2 linked regions of the Solwaraspora sp. WMMD1047 genome follow. The protein of the gene in region 2 interacts with the protein of the main gene of each other region in a pairwise test. Links are inferred from orthologs where the notes say so. Each region holds a gene or a part of one and is shown on either strand. Other genes may lie near its edges. The genes, in order: rlmB and tsaE.

The links.
Region 1: the proteins of tsaE (region 2) and rlmB interact in binary tests that used the Escherichia coli proteins (3 or more experiments, as listed by UniProt). The link is inferred for Solwaraspora sp. WMMD1047 from one-to-one orthologs.

Annotation. Positions count from the first base shown.
Region 1 is NZ_JARUBL010000001.1:517,048-526,392, reverse strand. Bases 4,358-7,357 are described here. They hold rlmB (23S rRNA (guanosine(2251)-2'-O)-methyltransferase RlmB), read right to left. Parts: upstream 6,425-7,357; coding sequence 5,291-6,424; downstream 4,358-5,290. Other genes in these bases: cysS (cysteine--tRNA ligase), read right to left, coding at 6,424-7,357; O7627_RS02425 (Hsp70 family protein), read right to left, coding at 4,358-5,186. Also shown: O7627_RS02445 (carbohydrate ABC transporter permease), read left to right, coding at 1-197; O7627_RS02440 (hypothetical protein), read left to right, coding at 410-1,093; O7627_RS02435 (DoxX family protein), read right to left, coding at 1,136-1,582; O7627_RS02430 (MarR family transcriptional regulator), read left to right, coding at 1,711-2,160; more of O7627_RS02425, read right to left, coding at 2,256-4,357; more of cysS, read right to left, coding at 7,358-7,839; O7627_RS02410 (helix-turn-helix domain-containing protein), read left to right, coding at 7,890-8,549; O7627_RS02405 (S8 family serine peptidase), read right to left, coding at 8,635-9,345. UniProt on the Escherichia coli protein: Specifically methylates the ribose of guanosine 2251 in 23S rRNA.
Region 2 is NZ_JARUBL010000001.1:873,453-882,782, reverse strand. What follows is about bases 3,579-6,563. They hold tsaE (tRNA (adenosine(37)-N6)-threonylcarbamoyltransferase complex ATPase subunit type 1 TsaE), read right to left. Parts: upstream 5,317-6,563; coding sequence 4,840-5,316; downstream 3,579-4,839. Other genes in these bases: alr (alanine racemase), read right to left, coding at 6,475-6,563; O7627_RS04155 (alpha/beta hydrolase), read right to left, coding at 5,309-6,433; ung (uracil-DNA glycosylase), read right to left, coding at 4,157-4,843; O7627_RS04170 (helix-turn-helix transcriptional regulator), read left to right, coding at 3,579-4,123. Outside these bases: O7627_RS04195 (hypothetical protein), read right to left, coding at 1-179; tRNA (adenosine(37)-N6)-threonylcarbamoyltransferase complex transferase subunit TsaD, read right to left, coding at 213-1,259; rimI (ribosomal protein S18-alanine N-acetyltransferase), read right to left, coding at 1,252-1,743; O7627_RS04180 (hypothetical protein), read right to left, coding at 1,752-1,952; tRNA (adenosine(37)-N6)-threonylcarbamoyltransferase complex dimerization subunit type 1 TsaB, read right to left, coding at 1,949-2,830; more of O7627_RS04170, read left to right, coding at 3,389-3,578; more of alr, read right to left, coding at 6,564-7,611; O7627_RS04145 (NAD(P)H-hydrate dehydratase), read right to left, coding at 7,693-9,162. UniProt on the Escherichia coli protein: Required for the formation of a threonylcarbamoyl group on adenosine at position 37 (t(6)A37) in tRNAs that read codons beginning with adenine.

The sequences.
Region 1 (9,345 bases), 360 kb from region 2 along the record:
AGCTCGTCTACCTGCCCAGCCCGACCAGCTACACGGTGCCGATCGGCCTGCGACTGTTCATCGACTCCAGCGGACAGACCTCGCTCGGCCCGATGTTCGCCATGTCGGTGCTCTCGCTGCTGCCGGTGTTCCTGTTCTTCCTGGCCTTCCAGCGGATGCTGGTCCAGGGCATCAACACCAGCGGACTCAAAGGGTGAATCGGAGGGTCACGGCGGGCAGGTCGGCGGTCGGGCCGGCTAGTCGGCGTGGGTGGGGGGAGGAGGTACCTCGTCCCGAGCAGACGGGTCGGCGTGGGTGGGGGGAGGAGGTAGCTCGTCCCGAGCAGACGGGTCGGCGTGGGTGGGGGGAGGAGGTAGCTCGTCGTGGGGCGGTGTGGGGGCCACCGGCGCCGTCGTCCGGGACGCCTGCTGTGGCGCCGGACGACGACCCCCGTTCCCCGGTGGCCCCGGTCCGGCTGGACTGGCGGGACCTGGTGCGCAACGCCGCCGACCTCGCGCTGCTCGGCATCGTCGCCACCCTGGCCGCGGTGCCGGTGGTCACCGCCCCGGCCGCGGTGGCCACCGCCAGCGCCGCCGTCCGGTTCTGGATCGAGCACGGCCACTGGCCCGGGGTGCGGCCGGCGCTGCGCGGCTTCGCCCGGGCCCTGCTGCCCGGGCTCGGCGCCCTGCTGGTCGTCGCGGTGGTCGCCGGCCTGCTCGGCCTTAATCTGCTCGCCCTGCTGAACGGGGTGGTGCCCGGCGGCACCCCGGCTGCCGTGCTCACCGGCGCACTGGCCGCCCTGGGCGCAGGTCTGGGCGGGCTCATCGTGGTGCAGATCGGCGGCCAATCGAGTCGGGGTTGGCGGGCGGCGGCCCGGACCGCCGGGCGGCGGGCGGCGGAGCGTCCGCTCGCGTTGCTCGCGGTGACCGGCGTGCTGGCCCTGGCGGCCGTCCTCTGCACCCTGATCCTGCCGCTGCTCACCCCGATCTTCCTCGGCTACCTGTTGTTCGCCCTGCACGCCGTGACCCGCCGACTCGACCCGCCCCTTCCCGCCCGCGCGTCCCCAGGTCATGGCGCAGTCAGCCGTCGTACAAGGCGGATTCACAACGGCTGACTGCGACATGACCTGGGACGCGGGCCTTGACCCGCCGCCGGGTCAGTCGGTCGGCCGGGGCCGGCCGAGCAGCCGGCCGCCGGTCTCGGCCAGTCGGTCCCGGCGGCCCCAGGCGACCAGCGCGGCCAGGGCGAGCAGCACCAGCGGGAAGACCGGGCTGCCCTCGATGATGAAGGCGTCGGTGAGCACCGCGCCCAGCATCACGCCGGCCAGCCCGAGCGCGGCCAGGCCGGCCAGCGCCGGGATCAACAGTCCGATCGCGCCGGCCACCTCCAGCGCGCCGGTGAGGTAGCGCAGCCACTGGCCGAGCCCGATGTCGTCGAAGAGCTCGACCTGCTGCTCCTGGCCGGCGAGCTTGCTGGCCCCGGCCATTCCGAAGGCGAGGGCGAGCAGCACCTGCAGGATCCAGAGCCCGACATTGGCCAACCGACCCGTGGGCCGGACCGGTGCCGCGGTCTCCGGCGTGGTGACTTCCCCGTTCGTGGTCATCAGAGTCCTCTTGTTCTGGATGGTTTAGAAGGTAAACCGTTGTCCGAGCCGACCATACGACATAGAAGTTTGGTGAGTCAACGATTGATACGCTGAACAGTGCGACAAGAGAAGGGGCGGTGCCGGCAATGAGCGGACCGGAGCAGGTGGCGACCGGGGTCCAGCTCGACCCCGACCGGATCGAGACGGTCGAGCTGATCCTGGACCTGTCCCAGGCGATGACCGCCAATCTCTGCGCCGCCGCCAGGGAACACGGCCTGACGCCGCCGCAGGCCCGGGCGGTGCTCGGGCTCGGGGCGCCGGCCCCCATGCGCGACCTGGCCAACCATCTCTCCTGCGACAAGTCACACGTGACGGGCCTGGTCGACGGTCTGGAGCGGCTCGGTCTGGTGGACCGGCAGCCCGACCCCCGGGACCGGCGGGTCCGGCACCTGGTGCTCACCCCCGCCGGCCAGCGGGTACGCGACCAGTTGCGGGTCCGCCTCTACGTCGACGCCCCGGCCGTCGGCAACCTGACGCCGACCGAGGAGGAGCAGCTGCGCGCGCTGCTCCGCCGAGCCCTACAGCCGACCGACTGACACTCGGGCACCGACCGTCGGACGGTCGACGGCCGGCGATCAGCAGCCGGGCGGTCGGCGGCGGGCTGACAGTCTGCCGCCGGCCGCCAGCCCGGTCAGTCCTGCGCGAACCGTCGGAGCACGAAGTCGGACTCGGAGGGGCAGACGATCACGGACTCGTTCCACGAGCAGCCCGCCGCCCGTACGCCCTTGAGCTGACCGAGCTCGACCGGGCTGGCCGAGCCGACCCCCACCCCGGCCACGCTGGCGTCGTCGGGAAAGGTCGACGGGCTCTCGGCGAAGGCCAGCAGATTGCCACCGTTGACCCGGACCGCCACCCCGTCGCGCCGCAGCAGCTCGCCACCATCCGGCCGGAAGATCGTGAAGCGGTACTCGGACATCGTGTTGGCGGTCAGCACATGGTCGCCCACCGGCATCAACACCTGCGCGTCCGGCACCGGCCGGCGCCAGCGCGCGCCCTGCTTCTCGGTGTCCACCGCCACCAACTCGGTGGTCGCCCGGTCCAAACCAACCGACTCCAGCAGGCACACCTGCCGCTTCCCGCACGGCACCAGGCCACCGACCCGCCGCCGGTCGTCCGGTGCGCGGTAGACGTTGCGCGGCTCGCCCATGCTCGCCAGGTCGTACTCGGCCAGCCAGTAACCGCCCTCGGCCAGGGCGGCGTAGAGCCGGCCCTCGTGCGCCAGCACCACGTCGTCCGGGTCCGCCACGTTGGTCCGGCTCCGCACCACCTCGCCGTCTGTGACGTCGATGACGCGGGCCGACCGGTCCGCGCCGATCTGCACTATCCGCTGGTCGTCGTCGCGGACCGGGGCCAGCGCCACGCCGGCCACGTCGCCCGGCCCACCCAGGTCGGCATCGGTGGTGACGGTGTAGACGGCGGTGTCGGTCGACTCGTACTCGCCGACCGGGGTGGGCAGCGTCCACCGCTCGTCACCGTCGCGCAGGTCCCGGCCGACCAGCCGATTGGCGGTCCGGTCGACGAAGACCAGCACCTCGTCGAAGACGCGTACCTCGTCCTCGCCGCGCATGCTCAGGCTCCACAGCCGGCGGCCGTTCGCCGGGTCGAAGGCGATCATCTCGCGCGGGGTGTCGGTGCCGATCGCATCGGCGAAGGCGAGCAGCGCCCTCGGGGTGGCACTGAGGTGGCTCCACCCCTCGGGGCTGGCGGCGGTCTGAATCCGCCACAGTTCCCGCGCCGTATCGGCCTCCACGGCGGCCACGTCCAGCCGCTGGTCGGCCAGCTCGGTGGCGACGTACGCCCGGTTGCCGAGCACGGCGGTGTAGGTGTCGGAGGGCCGCTCGGCGCCCGCCGGAACCCGGCCGATGTCGGCGAACGTCTGGAACTCGAGGTCGTCGTAGCCGCCGCGGTTCAGGTACAGCACCGCCGCCGCGACCACACCGGCCAGCGCGACCACCGCGGCGGTGGCGATCCAAACTGCCCGCCGTCGCCACCACGCACCGACCGCTCCCCGACCCGCCAACCCGTCCGCAGCCGGTCGGCCGGCCGGGCTGCCGGGCGGCGGCGCGAAGCCGGTCCGCCCACCTTCGGCCGGGTAGCCAGGCTGGCCGGCCGCCCCGGGGAAGCCGGGCTGCCCGGAGGCGGGAAAGCCGGGCTGCCCGGTTGCCGGGAAGCCATGGTGCCCGGCCGCTCCGGGGAAGCCGGACTGCGCCCCGGCCGGGAAGCCGGGCTGCCCGGGCACCGCGCCGGCGCCGGACGCGCCGCCGGAGGTCGGTGCGCCGGAAACCGGTACGGCAGAACCGGGCATACCCGAAACCGGTGCGGTGGAAGCGGGTGCGGCAGAACCCGGCGCGGTCGGGGCCGGGGCGGTGAGCGGGGTGGCGCCGCCGGACATGGCGGGCACCGGCGGCGCGGACGTCGGATGCGGCTGGCCTGGTGGCCGGACCGCCTCCGCCAGCGCGCCCTCCGCCACCGGCAGCTCCGGCTGTTCCAGGACCGTCGGGGCGACCCCCAGCTCGGCGTGGAGCATCCGGGCCACCAGCGGCACCCGGGACGAGCCGCCGACCAGGAAAAGCCCGGCGAGCTGGTGCGGCGCCAGCCGGCAGTTCGCGATCACCGTCGCGGTCTCGAAGACCGCGCGCCGCAGCAACGGGCCGGCGACCCGCTCCAACTCGTCCCTAGTCAGGTGCACGGCCTGGTCGACGCCGGGCACCGGGACCGGCGCCACGCTGGCCCGGGAGAGCATCTCCTTGGCTCCCCGGACGTCGTCCCAGAACTGCCGACGGTTGCGCCACTGGGTGGCGCCGGCCGGTTCCCGCAACTGCCGCCACACCTGGGGCGCGGCGGCGCTGATCGGGCCGGCCAGGTGCTCGACAAGAGCCGCGTCCAGGTCGAGACCGCCGAGCTCCGCGATGCCACCGGACCCGATCACGGCGAACCGGGCCCGGCCCGCACTGTCGACGCCCTCGTTGCGGACCACCGCGACGTCCAGGGTGCCGCCGCCGAAGTCGAAGACCGCCAGCGAGGCACCGACCGGCACCGGGCGGCGCAGCACGTCGGTGAAGTACCGGGCCGCGGCGACCGGCTCGGGCACCAGCACGGTCCCGGCGGCCGGCGTCGCCGCGGTGCGCACCGGCGGCCAACCGGCCCGGCTGACCGCCGCGACGAGCACGTCCCGCCGGCGGGCGCCCCAGCCGGCCGGGTAGGTCAGCACGGCGGGCGGCAGGAAGCCGACCGCCTCGACGGCGGCGCCGGCCACCGCGCGCAGCAGCGCGGCGAACAGCTCCACGGTCGGCACCTCACGGTCGCCGAGCAGCACCCCGGGCTCGTCCACCCGGCGCTTCGGGTTGGGCTCGAACCGCGCCGGATCGCCCTGGGCCAGCCGCTGGGCGTCCCGGCCGACGTGCGGCCGACCCGACCCGTCGACGAAGACCCCGGAGGGCATGATCGGCTGGCCGTCGAAGAGCAGCGCCCGGGTCCGGCCGTCCGGCCAGCTCAGCACCGCGACCGTGTTGGAGGTGCCGAGGTCGACACCGATCGCGTACCCGCCGCCCTGCCCTGCCATCTGCCGCCTACCTTCACCGGGCGAGGGGGTGCCCGGCCCTGCATGTTACGGGGGCCGCGCCGCCCGCCTCCCGCTCGACCGCAGGCCGGCGGGGGTGTACGGAGTCAGGCGGCGCGGCGGCGGGCGACCTCGGCGAGGGTGACGGCGGCGGCGACGCTGGCGTTGAGCGACTCGACCGAGGAGATCATCGGGATGCTGACCCGGAGATCGCAGGTGGCCCCGACCAGTCGGGAGAGCCCCCTGCCCTCGGAGCCGACCACCACGACCAGCGGTCCCACCGCGGCCTCCAGGTCGTACAGGTCGGTCTCGCCGTCGGCGTCCAGCCCGACCACCAGGAAGCCGGCCTCCTGGCAGGCCTTCAGCGAGCGGGTCAGGTTGACCACCTGGCTGACCGGCAGCCGGGCCGCGGCGCCGGCGCTGGTCCGCCACGCGGTGGCGGTGATGCCGGCGGCCCGCCGTTCCGGTACGAAGATGCCCTGCGCGCCGAACGCCGCCGCGGACCGGATCACCGCCCCGAGGTTGCGCGGGTCGGTGACCCCGTCGAGCGCCACCAGCAGCGGCGCGGTCTGCTCCAGCGCCGCCGTCAGCAGGTCGTCGAAGGGCTGGTACGCGAACGGCGGCACCTGCAACCCGACGCCCTGGTGCAGCACGCCACCGGTCATCCGGTCCAGCTCGGCCCGGCTGACCTCGAGGATCGCGATCCCCCGGTCGGCTGCGGTGCGGACCAGCTCGTTGACCCGGTCGTCGATGTCGATGCCCTGGGCGACGTAGAGCGCGGTGGCCGGCACCTGCGCCCGGATCGCCTCCAGCACCGGGTTGCGGCCGACCAGCAGCTCCGGCGCGTCCCGGGGCGGGGTGGACTTGCGGCCGGGTGCCACCCGCGGGCCGGACCGCGCCGGCGGCTTGCCGCCGGATCGGGTCGCGCTGACCCGGGCGGCGCCGGCCCGACCCGCCTTGCCGCCGCCACCGGCGCCCCAGGTGGTGTCCTTCGACCCGGGCTGGCCGATCTTCGGGGCGCGCCCCTCGGCCGCCGCCGCCTTGCGCTCCTTCTCCTGCTTCCAGGCGGTGCGCTGGGGCAGCTTCTCGGTGCCGGAGTAGCCCTTGTGCCAGGGTCGCTCGTCGGCCGGCAGGGTCCGTCCCCGGCCCGCCAGGCTGGACCGGTTCTTGCCGCCGGAACCGCTGGTGGCGCCCTTCTTCGGGGTGGCCCGTCGGCCCCGTCGCTGCGAGTTGCCCGGCATCAGTGCTGCTCTCCGATCGTCCAACGCGGTCCGTGCGGGGTGTCCTCGACGACCACGCCGGCGTGCTTGAGCTGGTCGCGGACCGCGTCCGCGGCGGCCCAGTCCTTGCGGCCCCGGGCCTGGGCCCGCTGTTCCAGGGCGAGCGCCACCAGCGAATCGACCACGCCGCGCAGGTCGCCGCCCTGGTCGCCGCCGCTCCACGCCGGGTCGAGCGGGTCGACGCCGAGGACGTCGAGCATCGCCCGGACCGAGCCGAGCGCGACCCGGGCCGCGGCGTCGTCGCCGTCGGTGAGCGCGGTGTTGCCGTCGCGCAGCACGTCGTGCAGCACGGCCAGCGCCGCCGACGTGTTGAGGTCGTCGTCCATCGCCGCCCCGAAGGCGGCCGGCAGCTCGCCCGGTTCGCCGGCACCGACCCGCTCCACCGCCCGCGCGACAAAGCCCTCCAACCGCCGGTACGCGACCGCGGCCTCCCGCAGCGCCTCGTCGGAGTAGTCGATGCGGGACCGGTAGTGGGCCGACACGATGTAGTAACGCAGCTCGACCGGGCGGACCCCGATCGACGCCAGGTGCGCCAGGTCGATCACGTTCCCCAGCGACTTGCTCATCTTGGCCTCGCCGAGGTTGAGCATCCCGTTGTGCACCCAGTACCTGGTGAACGGCAGGCCGGCCGCGGTGGACTGGGCCAGCTCGTTCTCGTGGTGCGGGAACATCAGGTCCAGGCCCCCGCCGTGGATGTCGAACTCGGCGCCGAGGTAGCGCCAGCCCATCGCCGAGCACTCGATGTGCCAGCCCGGCCGGCCCGGCCCCCACGGCGACGGCCAGGCCGCCTCCGCCGGCTCGTCCGGCTTGACACCCTTCCAGAGGGCGAAGTCGCGGGGGTCGCGCTTGGCCCGCTCCGGGCCGTCCGGCGCGGCCTGCATGGCGTCCGGCCGCTGCCCGGAGAGGGCGCCGTAGCCGGGCCAGGAGAGCACGTCGAAGTAGACGTCGCCGGAGTCGTCGGCGGCCGGGTAGGCGTGACCGTCCGCGATCAGCTTCCCGATCAGCTCGATGATCTCCGGAATGTGCCCGGTCGCCCGCGGCTCGTAGGTCGGCGGCAGGACGTTCAGCGCCCGGTACGCCGCCGCCAGCGCCAGCTCGTTGGCGTACGCGATGGCCCAGAACGGGCGGTCCTGCTCGATCGCCTTGGCCAGCACCTTGTCGTCGACGTCGGTGATGTTGCGGATGAAGGTGACCGCGTAGCCGGTGCGCGCCAGCCACCGCCGCAGCACGTCGTAGTTGACCCCGGAGCGCAGGTGGCCGATGTGCGGCGCGGACTGGACGGTGACGCCACACAGGTAGACCCCCACCTTGCCGGCTTCCCGGGGGACGAAGTCCCGGACCGATCGGGTGGCGGTGTCATGTAGGCGAAGCGTCACCGTACCAGGGTAGCGGTGCCGGGACCCGGCGGCCGACCGCCGGTCGTACCCTGCCAGGTGTGGAGAACGCGGCCGGACGGCCCGGCGAGACCGCGCAGACCCTGGACCGTGGGCTACGGCTGCTGCACCTGGTCGCGGAGGCGCCGGGCGGGCTGACCGTCACCGAGGCGGCCAGCCGGCTCGGTGTCGGCCGGGCGGTGGTGTACCGGCTGGTCGGCGCGCTCACCGCGCACGGGATGGTGCGCCGCGACGGCGGTGGCCGGCTACACCTGGGCGTCGGGGTGCTGCGGCTGGCCCGCCGGGCGCAGCCGTTGCTGGCCGAGGGGGCCGTGCCGACCCTGCGGCGGCTGGCCGAGCAGTCCGGGGCCACCGCGCACCTGACCGTGGCCGACGGCGGCGAGGGGGTGGCGCTGGCGGTGGTGGAGCCGAGCTGGACCGCGTTCCACGTCGCGTACCGGGCCGGGTCGCGGCATCCGCTGGAGCTCGGCGCCGCCGGCCGCGCGATCCTGGCCGGCCGGACCGGGGAACCGGGTCCGGTGGCCACCGCGGGCGAGCTGCAGCCCGGGGCGTACGGGGTGGCCGCGCCGGTGCTCGGCGTGGCCGGCCTGGAGGCGAGCGTCGGGGTGGTGGCCCTCGCCCCGCTCGCCGACCCGTCGGTGGGCGACCACGTACTGGCCGCCGCCGCCGCCATCTCGGCCACCCTCGCCTGAGCGCGGCAGCCGGCCGGATGCGGTGACGCCCGCCCGGGAGAGTTCCCGAGCGGGCGTACCGGTGGAGCTGTCGATGCGACCTGGGTCAGCGGCGCATCGGGACGGTGACGGCGGCGTAGGCGTCGACGATGCCGTGGCCGTAGAAACCGTTGAAGTTCCGTCCCCCGGCGCAGTACGCGTCGTAGGTCTCGTCCCGGCCCTCGTCCGCGTAGGACAGCAGCCGGGGCTCCGGGCAGGCGTGCTCGGCGGCGGTCCGCAGGAGCTGGCTCTCCACCTTGTCCGGCGCCAGGGTCAGCCCGCCGCGCCGGTAATCCCGGCTGCCATACTTGCTGACGATCAGGGCCGCCACTCCGGAGGCGTGCGGCGACGCCATCGAGGTGCCCTGCAGGTAGGTGTAGTAGCCGCAGACGCCGGACCGGGTGCAGTCCTTGAAGATCACCGCCTCGTTGCCGGGGGTGATGTTGCCCTCCTCGTCGACCAGCCCTTCCTCCTGCGCCACGTGCTTCGGGTAGGTCGACAGGATCATGTTGGCGTCGGTGCGGAAGCTCGGGGTGCCGAACCCGTCCCGGTACCAACCGCCCGGCGCGGCCACCGAGATCTCCTCGGTGCCGTAGTTGGAGTAGTCGGACTTCGTCTTCGACGGACCGACGGCCGAGACGCCGATGACGTGCGGCCCCTCGACCGGCAGGTCCCAGCAGCTGCTGTTGTCGATGATCCGCTCGCGCGGCGTGCCGCCGTAGTTCGGGCTGGACGAGTCCGGCCGGGGGTCGCCGAGGTCCTCGTGGTTGTTACCGAG
Region 2 (9,330 bases):
ACCGGGTTGCTGCGCCACTTGGAGATCACCACGACCCGGTTGTCCGTTGAGGAGAAGACCTCACTGGACACGTGCAGCGGGTTGTGCTCGATCTCCGGCAGCGCCTTCTCGCAGACCCAGGAGATCAGTTCGGCGAACCCCTTCGGCTCCGCCTTGGCCTCCCACATCCGCACGATCACGTCGCTCATCTCCCTTGCCTCCGCCGCTGGACGCTACACGCTGACCACGGTCAGCGGCATCGCGGAGTCGGCCGGCAGGTCCAGTCTGCTGGGTGCCACCCCGGCGGCGACCAGGTGGGAGCCGAGCGCGGCGACCATCGCCCCGTTGTCGGTGCAGAGCTTCGGCCGGGGCACCCGGACTTCGATGCCGTGCTTCTCGGCGCGCTGCTCGGCGAGCGCCCGCAGCCGGGAGTTGGCGGCCACCCCGCCGCCGATGACCAGCGTCGAGATGCCGTTGGTACGGCAGGCGTCGATCGCCTTGGCGGTGAGCACGTCGCAGACCGCCTCCTGGAAGGAGGCGGCGACGTCGGCGACCGGCACCGGCTCACCGGACCGCTCCCGCGCCTCGACCCAGCGGGCCACGGCGGTCTTGAGCCCGGAGAAGGAGAAGTCGAACCGGTGCGCGGCCTGGTCCTTCGGGGCGGTCAACCCGCGCGGGAAGCCGATGGCGGCCGGGTCGCCGGCCCGCGCCTCCCGGTCGATCGGCGGTCCGCCGGGGAACGGCAGGCCGAGCAGCCGGGCGACCTTGTCGAACGCCTCCCCGGCCGCGTCGTCGATGGTCGCGCCGAGCGGGGTCACCCCGGCGGCCAGGTCGTCGACGAGCAGCAGGGAGGAGTGCCCGCCGGAGACCAGCATGGCGATCGCCGGCTCCGGCAGCGGCCCGTGTTCAAGGGTGTCGACGGCGACGTGCGCCGCCAGGTGGTTGACCCCGTAGACGGGCTTCTCGGCGGCGAGCGCGTAGCCCTTGGCGGCGGCCACCCCGACCAGCAGCGCGCCGGCCAGCCCCGGGCCGGCGGTGACCGCGATCGCGTCGATGTCGGCGAGGGTGACGCCCGCGTCGGTCAGCGCCCGGCGCATGGTCGGTACGATCGCCTCCAGGTGCGCCCGGCTGGCCACCTCCGGCACCACGCCCCCGAACCGGGCGTGCTCGTCCACGCTGGAGGCGAGCGCGTCGGCGAGCAGGGTGTGCCCCCGGACGATGCCGACCCCGGTCTCGTCGCAGGACGTCTCGATCCCCAGCACCAGCGGTTCGTCAGCCATGCCGGGCCGGTCCCGTCGTCTCGCGCTCCACCGTCTCGGGCCCTTTCATGTCCAGGCGCATCACCAGCGCGTCGGTGTTGCTGGGCTGGTAGTAGCCCCGCCGGATGCCGACCGGCTCGAATCCGTAGCTGGCGTAGAGCCGCTGGGCCGGCGCGTTGTCCACGGCGACCTCCAGCAGGGTGGTCCGGGTCCCCCGGCGGGTCGCCTCGGCCAGCAGCGCGGTGAGCAGCGAACGGCCGAGACCGGCCCGCTGCATGTCGCGGCGGACCGCGATGTTCTGCACCCACGCCTCGTCCGGTGGCGTCACGGCGAGTCCGGCGTAGCCGAACACTTCGCCCTGCGGGTCCTGCGCAACCAGGTAGAAGTGGCCGCTGGCCAGTTCGTTCCAGAACATCGCCGGGGACCACTGCTCCGCGCCGAACAGGTCGGCCTCGATCCGCACCGCGTCGGTGATCTGCCACCAGCGGAACCGGGCCAGCCGGATCGCGCCGGTCACCTCAGCACCGCCAGGCGCGATGGCACCGCCGTCACGCCAGCACCGCCGGTCACCTCGGCACCACCGGTCACGCCAGCACCGCCAGTCACGCCAACACCGCCGGTCGCCTCCGCACCGCCGGTCACGCCAACACCGCCCGTCGCCTCCGCACCGCCGGTCACGCCAACACCGCCGGTCGCCTCGGCACCTTCGGTCACGGCAGCACCGGCTTGCGGGTGGTCGCCGCGACCGCGTCGGGGCGGCGCAGGTAGAGCGGGGTCAGCGGCTCGGCCGGGGCGGCGGCTCGGATCCGGTCCGCGGCCAGCACCGCCAGCGCGTACGGCGGCGGGTGCGCCGGGCCGGCCAGCAGCGGCAGCCCGAGTTGTTCTGCGTACCGCTGGGCGCCCTCCCCGACCGCGGCGCCGACGCCCAGTTCCCGGGCCCGGTCCCCCACGGCGGCCGGGACACCGACCTCCGGCCCGACGATCCGCTCGCCGCTGGACAGGTAGACCGCCCAGTAGATCTCGCGCCGCCGGGCATCGGTCGCCACCAGCACCGCCCCGGGACCCGACCGGCCAGCCCCCGAGTCCTCAGACCTCATGCCTCCGCCGCCCATCTCCACGGCGCCCAAGCCTCTGCCGCCCCTGTCCAGGACGCCCCTGTCCACGGCGCCCATGTCCCCGGCGCCCGGGTCCACGGCCCCCGGGTCCACGGCGCCCGGGTCCACGGCCCCCGGGTCCACGGCGCCCAGGTGCGCGGCGCCCAGGTCCGCCGTCGCCGTCCAGCCGATCGCGTCAAGGGAGCAGACCCCGTAGGCCGGTATGCCCAGCGCCTGTCCCATGCTGGCCGCGGTCACCAGCCCGACCCGTAGCCCGGTGAAGGGCCCGGGGCCGGTACCTGCGACGATGGCCGCCAGGTCGCGGGGTCGCGCGCCCAGTTCGGCGAGCACCGCGTCGACCTGCGGGGCGAGAAGTTCGCCGTGCGCCCGGGCGTCAACCTTGCCGCGTTCGGCGCGCAGCGCGACGCCCTCGGCGGTGACCTCCGCCAGCGCGGCCGCCACCGCCGGGGTCGACGAATCAACCACGAGTACGAGCACGCCTGAACCCTAACCGGACGAGCCCGCGCACCCACCGTCACCCTTCCGGCCGGACGGCGTCCCGGCTTGCACCCCCGCAACCCGCCCGTGCCCGGACCCCAGCCTCCGCCCGCCCTCTCCCGCAGCCCGGCCACCACCCAGCCCGACCCACGTCCAAGCCCGACCCACGTCCAAGCCCGACCCACGTCCAAGCCCAACCCACCACCAGCCAGGCCCACGTCTCAACCCGGCCCACGTCTAACGACCCAGCCAGGCCCACGTCCAAGCCCAACCAGGGCCCAACCCGGCCCATGGCCAAGCCCGGCCGACGATCAAGCCCGACCTACGATCAGACCTGGTTCAGCCGTCGTCCCGCCCATGCACGAAGAAGCCGCCACAGGTCTCCCTAGCTCCACCTGGTCTCATTCATCGGAGCGCACCAGGCCACCGACGCGACGAAAAGGACATTTGTCACCAAAGTTTCTCAGCCAAGAAATATAACCGGATGGCAATATACAACCGAGTCATAATTATGACGCTCAGGCATATCGCACAACCGGATACTTCAAAATTTTGTGGGTGACTGAGAGTCGCCTGCTCGCCATTCTCGGCGAGAAACTGAAATTTCAGCGTGAGCTGCGCGAGTTGACCCAGCAGCAGCTCGCCGAGCTGGCCGGGGTGAGCCAGGCGGCCGTCGCCCGGGTCGAGCGCGGCGGCCGGTCAGCCAGCGTGCCGCTGCTGGAGCGGCTGTTCGCCGCGTTGGACACCCAACTCGCGATCAGCCTGGAGCCCCTGGACGCGCACCTTGATGCGGCACTCGCCAGGCTGGCCAGCCAACCTCTCGAGGAACGCCTGGCCGCCAGTGACCTGCACTCGGCGATGAAGCGCCTGGCCGAACTGCCCTATCTGCTGACCGGCGCCACCGCCGCCGTGCTGCAGGGCGTGCCACTGCCGGCCGAGGCCACCGACATCGCCATCCGGTGGGCCGATGCCGACCGTTTCACCGGCTGGCTCACCGAGGTCTTCGCGTACCGCTGGAATCCCCGGTGGGAGGACTTCGGCGGGCTGCCAATTGATCCCCGTGAGCCGGGCGAGCACCGGTGGCGGACCACGGTCGGCGAGCTCACCGCCACCATGTACGAGCAGCTCCCAGCCGCGATCCAGGTCCGCCACGGCGACCGGACCTATCCGGTCGTCCCGTTGCCGCTGATCGAACTCGCCGACCCGGTCGCCGCCGACCTGCTACGCCGGCACCGCCTCCGGCTGGCGGCCGACCCCGGCTCCCGTCCGGTCGCCACCCCGGCACCAGGCTGACCCGCCCGCGGTCGGACGGGTCGGACGGACGGGTCAGTGCGTTGAGAGATCCCAGTCGACCGTGGGCCGGCCGGCGTCGGCGAGGGCCTTGTTGGCAGCACTGAACGGGCGGCTGCCCAGGAAGCCGCGGGGGTTCATCGGGCTGGGGTGCCCGGCCTCCAGCACGACGTGGTCCGGATTGGTGATCAGCTCCCGCTTGCGCCGGGCGTAGCCGCCCCAGAGCAGGAACACCACCCGTTCGCGGCGCGCGTCGAGCGCCTTGATCGTCGCGTCGGTGAACGCCTCCCAGCCTTTGCCGGCGTGCGAGTTCGGAGTGGCCTGCCGGACCGTCAGCACGGCGTTGAGCAGCAGCACTCCCTGCCGCGCCCAGCGGGTCAGGTCGCCGCTGCGCGCCACCGGCACACCGACGTCGGCGGCCAGCTCCTTGAAGACGTTGCGCAGCGAGGGGGGCACCGCCACCCCGTCCCGGACGCTGAAGCTGAGCCCGTGCGCCTGGCCGGCCTTGTGGTACGGATCCTGGCCCAGGATCAGCACCCGGCAGTCCTCGGGCGGGCACAGCCGATACGCCGTGAACAGGTCCTCGACCGGTGGAAACACCGGGTGGGTGGCGTACTCGTCGGCCACGAAGGCGCCGAGTTCGGCGGTGCCGACCGGGTCCAGGTGCGGCCGCAGCACGGCACGCCACGATTCGGGCAGCAGGGCGGGCAGGTCGAGAGTCATGCGGAGAAACTAGCGAGCCGGTCTGACCAATCGCCGCCCACCGGCACCAACTCGACCACTCTCGTATCGTCGTCCCGACGGTCGATCCGGATCCGCAGGTGTGCGTCGGCCAACTGCTCCACCATCCCCTCGCCCCACTCGACGACGGTGACCGCCTCCTCGATCGAGGCGTCCAGGTCGAGGTCGTCGATCTCGGCCCGCGGGTCGGCGGCCCCTCCCAGCCGGTACGCGTCCGCGTGCACCAGCGGCACCCGCCCGCCCCGTGCCCCGTCCGGGCGGTGCACCCGGGCGATCACGAAGGTGGGCGAGGTGACCGCGCCGAGCACACCGAGCCCGGCCCCGATCCCCTGGGTCAGGGCGGTCTTCCCCGCGCCCAGCGGGCCGGTCAGCACCAGCAGGTCACCGCCGCGCAGCAGGCCGGCCAACCGTTCACCGAAGTCCCGGGTCTGCTCCACCGTGGACAGTTCACGCATCGGATTCACCCGACGAGTGTGGCGAGGGCGGGGTGAGTCTGTCCAGGAAGTCGAGCAGCGCGGCGTTCACCTGGTCGGCGTGTTCCAGCATCACCACATGTCCACTGTTGGCCACCTTGACGAACTCGGCGCCCGGCAGCCGGCGGACGATCTCCTCGGAGTGGCTGACCGGTGTGATCAGGTCCCGGTCGCCGACGACGACAAGCGTCGGGGTCTCCCGGAGCGCGGCCAGCGCCGGGTAACGGGCGTGCGTGTAGAGGGTACGCAGATAGCGGGCCACCGTCTCGGTGGAGGTGCGCGAGTTCATCTCCTCCACATAGGAGACCAGCGCCGGACTGGGGTTGCCCTCCCCGAAGCCGTACCGGCGGGTCAACAGCCAGGCCAGGTTCGCCGAGGCCCGACGGGCCCGGTCGATCACACCGCCGGAAAGCTTGGTGGCGCTGTTGACCACCGGCAGCAGCGGGGTGCCGGCCCGGGCGATGATCGCCGGCAGCCCGAACTTGGTCTCTCCGAGCATCCCGCCCGAGGTGGCCATCAGCACCGCCCCGGCCACCCGGTCGGTGAACAGTTCCGGGTACTGCTCGGCCAGCGCCATGATGGTCATCCCGCCCATCGAGTGGCCGACCAGGATCAGCGGCCCGGCCGGCACCGTCCGGTCGATCACCGCCCGCAGCGTCTCGCCGAGCGCGCGCAACTCGTACTCGCCGGACTCCAGCCGGCCGGACCGGCCGTGCCCCGGCTGGTCGTAGAGGACCAGCCGGTCCGCGCCGCGCTCGGCGAGCACCTTGCGCTGGAAGTGGAAGGTGCCCATGTCGAGGCAGAAACCGTGCACGAAGACGATGGTGGGCCGCGCCGAATCGGCCGGCCCGGCCGGGTGCACCACCTCGACGTGGATGTCGGTGCCGTCCGCCGTCTCGACCAGGTACGACTCGTCGTACGGCTGGTCGCCGAAGATCTCGTCGACGTACGGATCACCGACCGCCTTCTTCGAGTGCCGGACCAGGGCTCGCTCCGCCGCCAGCGCGGCGGCCACCCCGGCCGCCGCCACCCCGGCGACCGCGCCGAAGATGCCGGCGGCGCGGGCGGTCGGCGACCACGACCGGGTCTGCCGGACCAGCGCCGAGCCGGCGGGCCGGCGGGGACGCGGCACGGCGGAACTCACGCCGCCTCCCCGTGGTCCCGGGTCTCCCCGTCGTAGACCCGGGGCACCCGGGGGCCGCCGAACCGGGTGACGATCTCGTAGTTGATCGTGCCCACCGCGGCCGCCCAGTCGTCGGCGGTCGGCCCGCCGTCCGCGCCGTCGCCGAAGAGGGTGGCGACCTCGCCGGCGGCGACCGGGTCGTCCCCGCAGTCGAGCACGATCTGGTCCATGCAGACCCGGCCGGCGATGGTGCGGGTGCGGCCGGCCAGCCGGACCGGTCCGGTGCCGGAGGCGTGCCGGGGCACCCCGTCGGCGTAGCCGAGCGGCACCACGGCCAGCGTGGTCTCCCGGTCGGTGGTGTAGGTGTGCCCGTACGAGACACCGGTGCCGGCCGGCACCCGCTTGGTGAGCATCACCCGGGCCCGCGCGGTCATCGCCGGACGCAGCCCGTGCTGCTGCCCCGGCACCGGCGACAGCCCGTAGACGGCGATGCCCGCCCGGACCAGGTCGAAGTGGGTGTCGGGGCGGGTCAGGGTGGCGGCCGAGTTGGCCAGGTGCCGCAGCCGGGGCCGCAGCCCGGCCCGCTCGGCCACCGCCACCCCCTCCTGGAAGGCGGCGAGTTGGCGGTCGATGGTGGGGTGGCCGGGCGCGTCGGCGTACACGAAATGGCTCCACACGCCGACCACCTCGACCAGTCCGTCGGCCTGGGCCTTCGCGGCGGCCTCGACCAGCTCGGGCCAGTCGGCGGCAGTGGCGCCGCCCCGGGACAACCCGGTGTCGATTTTCAGGTGGACGGCGGCCGGCCGGCCGGCGGTCTCGCCCGCGGCCACCATCTCGGCGACCTGGGCCACGCTCGCCGCACTCAGGTCGACCCCGGCGGCGACTCCCTCGTGCAGCGGCAGGCCGGGCACGAGCAGCCAGGCCAGCACCGGCGCGGTGATCCCGGCCCGGCGCAGGGTCAGCGCCTCGTCCAGGGTGCAGACACCGAGCCAGCTCGCGCCGGCCTCCAGCGCGGCCCGGGCGACCGGCAGCATGCCGTGGCCGTAACCGTCGCCCTTGACCACCGCCATCAGCTCGGCGCTCGTGCCGGACCGCAGCCGGCTGACGTTCTCCCGGATCGCGTCGAGATCGATCCGCACCTCGGCCTGCCACATGTGACCAGCCTACTTTCCGGTAATCGTCTCCTCCGGGCTCCCCGTCCGATCAGCCCAGCCGGGCGACCTCCCCGGCCTGGATCAGCCCAGCTGGGCGATCACCGGGCGCAGCGCGGCCGCCACGTCGGCCGAGGTCACCGGGCCGTGCCGGGCCGCCTCCCGGCCGGCCAGGCCGTGCAGGTACGCCGCCGCGGCGGCCGCCCGGTCCGGTGCCAGGCCGGCGGCGAGCAGCGAGCCGAGCAGGCCGGCCAGCACGTCGCCGGTGCCGCCGGTGGCCAGGGCCGGGGTACCGGTCGGGTTGACGGTGACCCGGCCGTCCGGGGTGGCGATCACTGTCCGGTCCCCCTTGAGCAGGACCACCGCGTTCATCCAGGCGGCCAGCCGGAGCGCGGAGGCGGCCCGGTCGGTGCCCGGCGGCTCTCCGCAGAGCCGGTTGAACTCCCGGTCGTGCGGGGTGATCACGATCGGCGCGGCCCTTCCCCGCAGCTGCTCGGCCATCCGGCCGTCGACCAGCAGGGTCAGCGCGTCGGCGTCGAGGACGACCGGTACCGGCGCGGCCAGCACCCGGCGCAGCTCGGCCGCCGCGGCGTCGTCGGTGCCGATTCCGGAGCCGCAGACCCAGGCCTGTACCCGGCCGGCGTCGGCGGCCCGGTCGGTGGCGATCACCGACGGATGGTGGTGCAGCACCTCGGCCCGGGCGCCGCCGGCATAGCGGAGCAGGCCGGCGGGGCCGGCCGCCGCGCCGCCCACCGACAGCACCGCCGCCCCGGGGTAGGTGGCCGAGCCGGTGGCGATGCCGAGCACCCCTCGGCTGTACTTCTCGGATGCCGCGCCGGGGCGGGGCCACCAGCTCGCCACGTCGTCCCATTCGGTCACCCGCAACGCAGGCGTGCCGCGCAGCCACGGGCGCAGACCGATGTCGACCAGCTCCACCTCGCCGGCCAGGGCGGCGGCCGGGCCGACCGCCAGCGCCGGCTTGAGGCAGCCGAAGGTGACGGTCAGGTCGGCGGTGACCGCGCTCGGCCCGGCGCCGTTCGCGTCCGGCACGTCACCGGTGTCCACCTCGACACCGCTGGGTACGTCCACCGCCACCACCGGCGGTCGCCCGCCGCTCCGGTCGCACAGCTCGGTCAGGCCGGCGACCACCCGGGCGGCCGGCTCACGCAGCCCACCCGTGCCGCCGATCCCGACGATGCCGTCCATCACCAGGTCCACCCGGGCCGGCTGCCGGTCCACGACCCGGCCACCGGCGGCGGTCAGCGCCGCCAGCCCGGCCCGGTGCGCCCGGTCCGGCGCCAGCAGCAGGGCGGTGACCGCGGCGCCCCGGTCGGCGAGTCGGGCGCCGGCGTAGAGCGCGTCCCCGCCGTTGTCGCCGGAGCCGACGAGGAGCAGGACGCTGGCCCCGTAGACGCCGCCGGTCCCGGTCAGCAGCAGCGCGCAGCGACGGGCCAGGCCGGCGGCGGCCCGCTGCATCAGCGTGTCGGGCGGCAGGGTGGCCATCAGCTCCCGTTCCGCCGCGCGGACGTCGGCGACGCGCCAGGCCGGCCTCATCGCTGCACCACCATCACCGAGCCGATCATCACCTCACCCTAGACGAGTAATCCCCCACCCACCCGCGCACCAGGAAGCCGGCAGATTAACGGCCTCCGGTAGGCGGGACAAGGGCTGTGGACGACGGTTGCGGTGCCCCGCCGCCGGTTGTCCACAGGGGCAGGTCAC